Regions from separate parts of the Pseudobacillus sp. FSL P4-0506 genome, predicted to be linked through region 1. Evidence: predicted binding sites of a transcription regulator. Region 1 holds the regulator's gene; each other region holds the start of a gene.
The links. The regulator Rex, encoded in region 1, represses fermentation and respiration genes when NADH is low (regulators of the CRP and FNR family bind a similar motif). The targets are predictions, from matches to a motif close to TTGTGAAATATTTCACAA.
Positions count from the first base shown of each region.

Region 2: the regulator Rex is predicted to act here: its motif matches at 2,057-2,074, upstream of MKZ02_RS17755 (cytochrome ubiquinol oxidase subunit I).
Region 3: the regulator Rex is predicted to act here: its motif matches at 1,630-1,647, upstream of qoxA (cytochrome aa3 quinol oxidase subunit II).

Region 1 is NZ_JBBOOI010000001.1:97,029-100,312, forward strand. It holds gene MKZ02_RS00415 (YdiK family protein) at 1-61, shown strand, start outside; gene tatC (twin-arginine translocase subunit TatC) at 129-875, opposite strand; gene MKZ02_RS00425 (twin-arginine translocase TatA/TatE family subunit) at 893-1,069, opposite strand; gene MKZ02_RS00430 (redox-sensing transcriptional repressor Rex) at 1,119-1,778, opposite strand; gene MKZ02_RS00435 (ABC-F family ATP-binding cassette domain-containing protein) at 1,970-3,284, shown strand, end outside.
Region 2 is NZ_JBBOOI010000001.1:3,588,783-3,592,066, forward strand. It holds gene MKZ02_RS17750 (cytochrome d ubiquinol oxidase subunit II) at 1-602, opposite strand, end outside; gene MKZ02_RS17755 (cytochrome ubiquinol oxidase subunit I) at 626-1,957, opposite strand; gene MKZ02_RS17760 (TlpA family protein disulfide reductase) at 2,116-2,574, opposite strand; gene ahpA (biofilm-specific peroxidase AhpA) at 2,667-3,209, opposite strand.
Region 3 is NZ_JBBOOI010000001.1:2,813,258-2,816,541, reverse strand. It holds gene MKZ02_RS14170 (formate--tetrahydrofolate ligase) at 1-1,287, opposite strand, end outside; gene qoxA (cytochrome aa3 quinol oxidase subunit II) at 1,709-2,638, shown strand; gene qoxB (cytochrome aa3 quinol oxidase subunit I) at 2,713-3,284, shown strand, end outside.

The DNA.
Region 1 (3,284 bases):
TGGTTCCGGCATTCGCCTGCTCTTTATGTATTGGCGCTTGAAAAGCAACGAAAAAAAATAAGGCTGTTCTCTAAAAGGCTGACTTTCGCTCTTGCGGAAGTTCGGCTCTTTTTTTGGACAGCCTTATTTTATTCTGCATTTTCCGCTTCCAGTTCGGCCTGCAATGTTTTTTTATAGCTAATCTTTGAGATCCAAATGCTGATCTCATAAAGAATAACTAATGGAATCATCACGATAATCTGTGATATCACATCCGGCGGCGTAATAAGCCCTGCTACCACTAGCAGAACAAAGTAAGCATAGCGGCGAATTTGCGCAAGAAACATAGGTGTAATAATCCCCAGCCTTGTCAAAAACATTGTAACAACCGGCAGCTGAAACAAGATGCCGAATGGAAGTGTAATTTGAAATAAGAATTGAAAATACTCGTTAATGCCAATAACCTGCTCAATTTGCAAGTTTCCGGATAACTTCATCATGAAATGAATGATATACGGAAATAAAATAAAATAAGAAAAAGCAATTCCGGCGAGAAATAGCAGCAAGGATAACGGGATGTAGCTAAGCGTTACCTTTCTCTCTTTCTCAAGCAGTCCTGGGCTTACGAATGCCCACAACTGATAAAGAATCATAGGGCTAGTCAATACAAAAGCGATGACAAAAGCCATTTGAAAATAAATCTTTATAGGATCTGTCACACGGAAAGCGTTCATTGTTAATTCCTGCGCTTCGTCCGCATGCTGCAAATAGCGGATAATCGGCTCAGCCAGAAACAAACCGGCAATCATAGTGAGGAATAAGAAAGCGATTACTATAATGAGCCGTTTCCGCAACTCGCCAATGTGTTCATATATTGTCATGTCTTGTCGACTCATTGTCATTCATCCTAACCTTACTGAGGATCCTTCTTATCCTCTGGTTTATCGTCGTCCGCCAGCCCTTTCGTGGCATTCTTAAATTCTTTCAACGTGTCGCCTGCCGCGCGTCCAAGCTCAGGGAGTTTTTTCGGTCCGAAGATTAATATTGCTGCTCCAGCAATCAATATAATACTGCCTACACTTAATCCCATTTATGCAGCACCTCCTTTCCTCCATCATAACCGATTTTTCGGCATAATTCTATTCCGACTTTTCTTCCGAGACATCCGGATAATTCTTTAAAAAATAAACTAACGATTGCAGTTCAACAGCCAGATCAATGTGATGCACTCGAATCATTGGAGGAACGTTCAGTCTCGCAGGTGTGAAATTCAAGATGCCTTTAATATTGCATTCCACAAGACGGTCTGTAATGCCTTGGGCCACAGTAGAAGGAACCGTCAAAATAGCTACTGGTACCTCCTTTGATTGTAGTTTCTCTTCCAGATTATCCAGATGATAAATTGGAACATCCCCAATCGTCTTGCCTACTTTTCCCTCATCTACATCGAAGGCTATTTGTATTTTCGTATTGTTATTCTTCATAAAGTTATAATTCAAAAAAGCGGTTCCTAAATTTCCTACCCCAATAAGAGCTACATTTGTTATTTCATCTTGATCAAGTGTTTTGCGAAAGAACGACAATAAATAGCTGACATTATAGCCGTATCCCTTCTTACCAAGTGCTCCAAAATAAGAAAAATCGCGGCGAATCGTCGCCGAATCTACTTTTACTGCTTCGCTTAATTCTGCCGATGAGACCCGCTGCTTGCCAGAAGAATGCAAGTTTTGGATAAATCTGTAATACAATGGCAGACGCTTGGCCGTCGCCTGCGGAATCCTTAATGGATCATGGTTCATATTTATACCCCCAGCGCTTGCTGTTTCCAAACTGATAACCTTTCGATTCAATCACTCCTTCCATCATACAATATTTTGCACGGCTTGTCTTTCAACTTTATTTCCTTTCTATCGCCCAGAAAGGGTGAAAGAGAATTGCCCAGGCCTATAGAATCAGCTACACTAATAAGTAGAAAACTGAGGTGAGAAGAATGATTTTACTGCAAGTACAACAGCTTACAAAATACTTCGGCGCAGAGCTCATTTTGTCGAATATTAAACTTGAAGTACAAACAAGAGACCGGATCGCTCTAGTTGGTAGAAACGGAGCAGGAAAATCCACTCTTTTAAAAATAATCGCCGGTATCCTCTCTTATGATTCCGGAAATATCTTAAAGCCGAAAGATGCGACAATCGGCTATCTTGCTCAAAACACCGGGCTGGAATCTGATTTATCAATCATGGATGAAATGCTTTCCGTCTTCTCGCATTTGCGCAGCATGGAAAAGCAGCTGCGGCATCTGGAAGAGCGAATGGCGGATCCCGCTGTTTACGGAGATGCCAGCCAATATGAAAGAGTCACCAAGGAATATGATTTGCTGCAAAATGAATTTAAAGAGTCCGGCGGCTATCAGTTCGAAGCAGATATCCGTTCGGTTTTGCATGGCTTGAACTTTCATGATTTTGACTATGAAACGAAAATCTCTACTTTAAGTGGCGGCCAAAAAACGAGGCTCGCACTGGGAAAGCTATTATTGACAAAACCCGACATTCTTATTTTGGACGAGCCGACGAACCATTTAGACATTGATACACTTTCCTGGCTGGAACAATATTTGCAGGGCTACAACGGCGCTATTTTGATCGTGTCCCATGACCGTTACTTCCTTGATAAAGTTGTAAACCAAGTATACGAAATCTCTCGGCAGCACATTAAAAAATTTCATGGGAATTACAGTAACTATTTAGAACAGAAGGCCGAACAATACGAAAAAGATATGAAGCTGTTTGAAAAGCAACAGGAGCAGGTAGCGAAGCTGGAAGACTTCATCCAGCGCAATATTGCCCGGGCTTCGACAACAAAAAGAGCCCAAAGCCGCCGCAAGCAGCTTGAACGGATGGAACGGATGGAACGTCCGGATGGCGATGAAAAATCGGCCAATATCATGTTTCAAATTGAAAAACAGAGCGGCAATGAAGTGTTAAAAGTAAACAATCTTGCTATTGGTTATGATGAAGAAAGAGTTGCCCAAAATCTCAATCTGTATATACAACGTGAAGAGAGCACGGCACTCGTCGGACCAAACGGTGCTGGTAAATCTACTTTTCTCAAAACAATTGTGGATAAACTGCGGCCATTAGCTGGAGAATTTTCTCTCGGTACTAACGTATTCATTGGCTATTATGATCAGGAACAGGCCAACTTAACTTCTAATAAAACCGTATTAAACGAATTATGGGATGACTACCCTTCCAGTGATGAGAAAGAAATACGTACAGTGCTCGGCAACTTCCTCTTTTCAGGAG
Region 2 (3,284 bases), 3.5 Mb from region 1:
AATTTACGCAAGATCGTCCGTGCCCCTCTATCATCTGCCCGGTCTGCATAATAAGTTAAAAAGGCAGCACTAATGAATAAAACAGAAACGATAGACAAGATTACTACACTCCAGGAATAGGGACTTGCAAACAATTCTTTTGCCAAAAAAGTAACCTTATCCCCTTCTACTTTTAAAAAGCCCCCTTCAGAAATGGTTAAAGCCGTTGAGAGTGAGGCAGGAATTAACAGCCCTGTCGCTCCGTATAAGAATAAATAAGCCGTACTGCTCCTGGAGCCATAATTATTGAATGCATAAAACGATCCACGGATTGCTAACAAAATAATCGCTATGCTGCCGGGGATCAGCAAGGCTGTTCCAAAATAATAAGCCGTGCTTGGGAAAAAACCTACGATCCCGACAAAGAAAAAGACAAAAAAGACATTCGTTACCTCCCATACGGGCGATAAGTATCTGGAAATTAAATCATTAATCAAGTGATCTTTTTTCGTTATTTTTCCATAATAAGCGAAAAAGCCGGCACCGAAATCGATGGACGCAACGATCAAATAACCGTATAAAAATGTCCATAGAACAGTAATACCAAGAAGTTCTAAATTCATGGCTCTCATCCTCCTCTAACTGATCAAAGGTTTGGGAAACGCTGTTCCAACTCGGCTTCTGCCGGTGTATGTTTAAACATACGAATTAACACAAAGACACAAATAACTCCGAGCACCAAATAAAGAAGAGCAAATAGGATAAACGTGAGCCCCACCCCATCGCCTGTCGTCGCAGCTTCTGACACCTTCATATATCCGTTTAATATCCATGGCTGACGCCCTACCTCCGCGTAAATCCAGCCAAATTCAATTGCCAGCATAGAGAGTGGCCCACCGGCTGTAACCAACCATAACAGCGGTTTATTCAGTTCATTAAACCGTTTAATTCTATCCATCAATATATATACGCCAGAAACCCCCAGGACAAAAAAGCCGATTGAAACCATAAGGTCAAACATATAGTGCACCCATAACGGCGGACGTTCATCTTCTGGAAACTCATTCAACCCGATTACTTTCGTGTCAAATGAGCTGCCGGCTAAAAAGCTTAAAAACCCTGGAAGGCGAATCTCATTCTTTATTTCGTTGTTTTCATCGAGTGTGCCAAACAAAATAAGATCGGCGCCTCTCTCTGTCTCAAAGTGCCATTCTGCAGCCGCCAGTTTCTCAGGTTGCTCTTCAGCTAAGAATTTCGCCGATACATCTCCAGCAAGCGCTGTAAGTATAGAAAAGATAAATGTACAAATAAGTGTTAAACGTAAAGCCTTTCTCTCATACTGTCCTCTTTTCCCTTTAATAATCGCAACAGCCGCGATAGCTGCCAGCACAGCAGCAGCCGTCATATAAGAAGTCGTTAATACATGGAAGACCTTGGAAGGAGTAGCCGGGTTTAACATGGCAGCGATCGGATCAATATTAACGGCTTTTCCATCCTCAAGTTCAAATCCCTGAGGTGTGTTCATAAATGCATTAACGGTGGTAATAAACAAAGCTGAAGCGGAAGATCCAATCATAACTGGAATGGTTAATACCCAATGTGTCATTCTGTTTTTGAATCGATCCCATGTGTATAAGTAAATCCCTAAGAAGATAGCTTCAAAGAAAAAGGCAAATGTCTCCATAAATAAAGGCAGCGCAATCACTTGCCCGGCTACCTCCATAAAACTCGGCCAAAGAAGCGACAATTGTAATCCAATCGCTGTTCCTGTTACAACACCAACAGCCACTGTAATGGTAAATCCCCGAGCCCAACGTCTTGCCAACAGTAGATAATAGGGGTCATTTCTTTTAATTCCAATAAATTCGGCAATAGCAATCATTACAGGAACCCCTACACCAATTGTGGCAAAAATAATATGAAATGCTAATGTCATTGAGGTCAGCATCCGGCTGAGCATGACACTATCCAGTTCCATTAAGAGACCTCCTTATTTTTACACTATTGAATTTATTTTACCTCTTCTTTTCATTCTAAACACCGGGCACAAGAAAATGAAGGAATCTTACCAAAGATTTTGTGATTTTTTTCACAAATTTATATAAATAAAAACCAGCTCATCAGCTGGTTCGTTTTTTATTGTGCATTTTTCTCTGTTTCATCTAATACGCGATTCACACGCTTTTCCAGCATTTTCATGCCGCTTCCTCCGGCTTGGAAATGGCGGAGATTGCCGTCTTTATCAAACACATAATAAGCAGGAACATATTGGTTTTCAAATGCTTCTGTTAATTTATGCTCACTGTCTACAAAAATCGGCTGTGTAATTCCATGCTCTTCTGCTACAGATTTAATTTCTTCAAGGTTAAGATCATCTTCAGAGCGGGGCATATGTACAGCCACGACATTCAGTTTGTCGCTGTATTCATCGCGGAATTCATTTACTTTTGGCATTGCTTCTTTACATAGATGACAACTGATAGACCAAAAGTGGATAAGTGTTGGTTTTTCACCAACCAATTCATCTTTTGTCACTTCGCCATTCAACCAGGCAGTTGCACCGTTTAATTCCGGCATTGGTTCTCTTAATTTCATTTAAATAGCCTCCCTCTTATTTCTAAAAAAGACCTAACGAATAAGTTAGGCCTTTTTGTTTGTTACGCTCAGTTATTTCTCTGTAAAAGATCTTACAGAGTTTTTTGACCTGGCTTCCAGTTTGCAGGGCAGAGTCCGCCTGTTTGAAGCGCTTGAAGCACACGAAGAGTTTCATCTACATCGCGGCCGATGTTATTGTGGTTTACTACTTGGTATTGAAGTTCGCCTTCTGGATTGATGATGAATAACCCGCGAAGTGCTACGCCTTCTTCTTCAATTAATACGCCATATTCACGGGATACTGTGTGGTTTGTATCAGCAGCAAGTGGATATTTCAGATCGCCAAGACCATTGTCTTTACGGTCTGTATTAATCCATGCTAAGTGAGTATGAATTGTATCAGTAGAAACACCAATTACTTCTGCATCCAAATCTTCGAACTCATCATAGCGGTCAGATACAGCAGTGATTTCTGTTGGACATACGAAAGTAAAGTCCATTGGGTAGAAGAATAATACTGTCCACTTGTCATTTTTCATGTTTTCTTCAAGACTTACTTTTCCAAACTCCTTATTAGCCAATACTGCGTCCATTTCGAAACGTGGAGCTTGTTTTCCTACCATGCGTTCTGCCATTTCTAAAATCCCTCCAAAATAGAATTCAATTATAAATGAGAAAGTAAAAGATTATTCTCAATTACTTTCCTTATC
Region 3 (3,284 bases), 2.7 Mb from region 1:
TTTCAGAACAAGGCCTGCCAGCTCCAATCCGCCTTGTCCCCCTTTTTCCCATACATCCGCTATCGCTGCAGCAATATTATTTGCTTGACACCAGTTAAGAATTTCGTTGATTTCCTCCTGTGTATCAGAAATAAAACGATTGACTGCAACAACTGGCTCGATCCCAAAGCGGCGAATGGTATCAATGTGCTTCTCTAAATTTGGAATGCCTGCTCGTACGGCTTTCACATCTTCCTCCTTTAATTGCTGCTTCGGAACGCCGCCGTGCATTTTTAAAGCCCGCACGGTTGCCACAATCACAACCGCATCCGGTGAGAATTTTCCTTGCCGGCATTTAATATGCATAAATTTCTCTGCCCCTAAGTCTGCACCAAATCCCGCTTCGGTCACAACAATATTAGCCAGCTGCCGTGCAGTGTTAGTCGCTGTAAGAGAGTTGCAGCCGTGGGCAATATTCGCAAAAGGCCCGCCATGAATAAGAGCTGGTGTCCCCTCAATTGTTTGAACGAGGTTCGGTTTAAATGCTTCTTTAAGCAAGACAGTCAGCGCGCCCTCTACACCCAAATTCCGAACTGTCACAGGTTTCTTGTCATATGTATAACCGATAACGATGCGTGCCAGCCGCTCCTTCAGGTCTGCCAAATCAGTTGCCAAGCAAAAAATCGCCATGATCTCAGAAGCAACCGTAATATCAAAACCATCCTCCCGCGGCACTCCATGAGTGGGTCCGCCTAACCCGATTGTCACGTTGCGCAGTGCCCGATCGTTCAGATCAAGTACTCGTTTCCATGTAATTCTCCGCGGATCGATTTGCTGTGCGTTTCCCTGGTGAAGATGATTGTCGATCAGAGCACTAAGAGCATTGTTAGCTGCTGTAATCGCGTGAAGATCGCCGTTAAAATGAAGGTTAATCTCCTCCATTGGCAGCACTTGCGAATACCCACCGCCAGTCGCTCCCCCTTTGATTCCCATGACCGGGCCAAGAGAAGGTTCACGGAGAGCGATCATTGCTTTCTCCCCTAAGTGAGACAAAGAATCTGCCAACCCCACTGTAACTGTTGACTTCCCTTCTCCTGCTGGTGTGGGACTAATCGCTGTCACTAAAACGACTTTTCCATTTTGCGTTCTTTTCGGCAATTTAGAAACATCTATTTTTGCTTTATATCTTCCATAGGGTTCAATTGCTTCATCTGGGATGCCTGCATTTTGGGCAATGTCCTCGATGGGATGCATTTTAGCTTTCATGGCAATTTCAAGATCTGTTGATGGAGTTTGAATATTTGTCATGCCTCTCCCTACTTTCTTTTTCTTTATTATAATCTGAAAATACAAAAAACAGTATCAGTTTAACTATACCATTGCCCCAGCCATTTTATGTATGTAGTGAACAAAAGAATCGAGCATAAGTATGGAATTAGTTTATTATTTCAAAATATTTTTCTTTTTATATAATTACCATAGATTTTTTTTACAATTAATTGAAAAACAACCTGCACTCCCCTAATTTTCCACAAGGAGAATGAACATTTTGTGACATGGGCGAATAACAATTGTTTTTTTAGGTTAACGGTACTAATATAAAAGCAGATGAAGCAGTCAGGAAATATGTGTTGAACTTATTGAAATTTCTTGTGAATTTTTTCACATTTTGTTCACAATCTGTAATTCTGCGATGCTTTCAAATTTCTACAGGAAAGGGGTTACATTTATGAAATTCAAATGGGTCGTATTATCTGTACTTTTTACTATTGCTACTGTGCTTGCCGGTTGCGATAATCGATTACTGGTCTTAGACCCTAAAGGACCTCAAGCTGAAACACAAGCTAAAGACATTCTGTTATCGATTGGAATTATGTCGATCATTGTCATTGTTGTTTTCGCTCTATTAGCATTTATGTTAATCAAATATCGTGCTTCAAAACAACCTGAAAATTATGAGCCGCCTCACATTGAAGGGAATGCTATTGTTGAAGCCATTTGTGTAGGGATTCCGATTATAATCGTTGCGTTTCTCTCCTTTGTCTCTGTTCAAAGTAACTATAAAGTGGAGGCAAAGCCGGAAGGATACGGAAATAAAGAACCGTTAGTTGTTTATGCTTCCTCCTCTAACTGGAAGTGGCATTTCAGCTATCCGGAAGAAGGCATTGAGACAGTTAATTATCTGTATGTTCCTACAGACCGTCCGCTTGAATTTAAACTTTACTCTTACGGACCAATCACTAGCTTCTGGATTCCACAACTTGGAGGCCAAAAGTATGCAATGAGTGATATGATTACCACCTTGCACCTAGCGGCTGACGTGCCAGGAGAATATATGGGTCGAAATGCAAACTTCAGCGGTAAAGGCTTTGCTGAAAATACATTTGATGTCAAAGCCATGCCTCAAGATGAATTCGATGATTGGGTAAAAGAAGTAAAGGAAACAGCTAAGCCTCTTACAGAAGAAAAATTTAATGATTTACTAGAGCCGGGGCACCTTGGAAAATCTACTTTTACTGGCACTCACTTAGGTTTTTCACCGCCTCCTGAACATCACCATAGCTCCTCTGATGAATCTGAAAAATCGGATGAACATTCAGAGCATGAAAACATGGATGATATGGATATGTCTTCAGAGCATGAAGGCATGCACCACTAAGGTTAGTAATCATTTAATCAATCAACTAAGCCTTATACGATAAGCAATTTATTCCTGAAAGGAGTCACAAACGTATGGATTTCTTTAGTCGATTTGCCATACCGCATGCAAGTCCTGCGATTTATGCCTCAATGGTTGCCATTGTTCTTACAAGTGTTGCGATCGTTGCCGGCTTAACTTATTTTAAAAAATGGGGATATCTGTGGCGCGAATGGTTAACAACAGTAGATCATAAACGAATCGGTATTATGTATCTGCTTTCCGCTTTACTGATGTTATTCCGCGGCGGCGTAGATGCGATCATGATGCGTGCCCAGCTGGCTACTCCTGAAAGCAAGCTGCTGGATGCTCAGCATTATAATGAAATATTCACAACACACGGGGTCGTTATGATCCTCTTTATGGCGATGCCATTCATTATCGGTTTCATGAACTTTGTTGTACCATTACAAATTGGAGCGCGTGACGTAGCGTTTCCACGTTTGAATGCTGTAAGTTTCTGGTTATTCTTTATGGGTGCAATGTTATTTAACATCTCTTTCGTTGTCGGGGGTTCTCCTGACGCTGGATGGACTTCATATTTCCCGCTGGCAGGCAACGAATTTAGTGAATCTGTCGGAACGAACTATTATATGATTGCGATCCA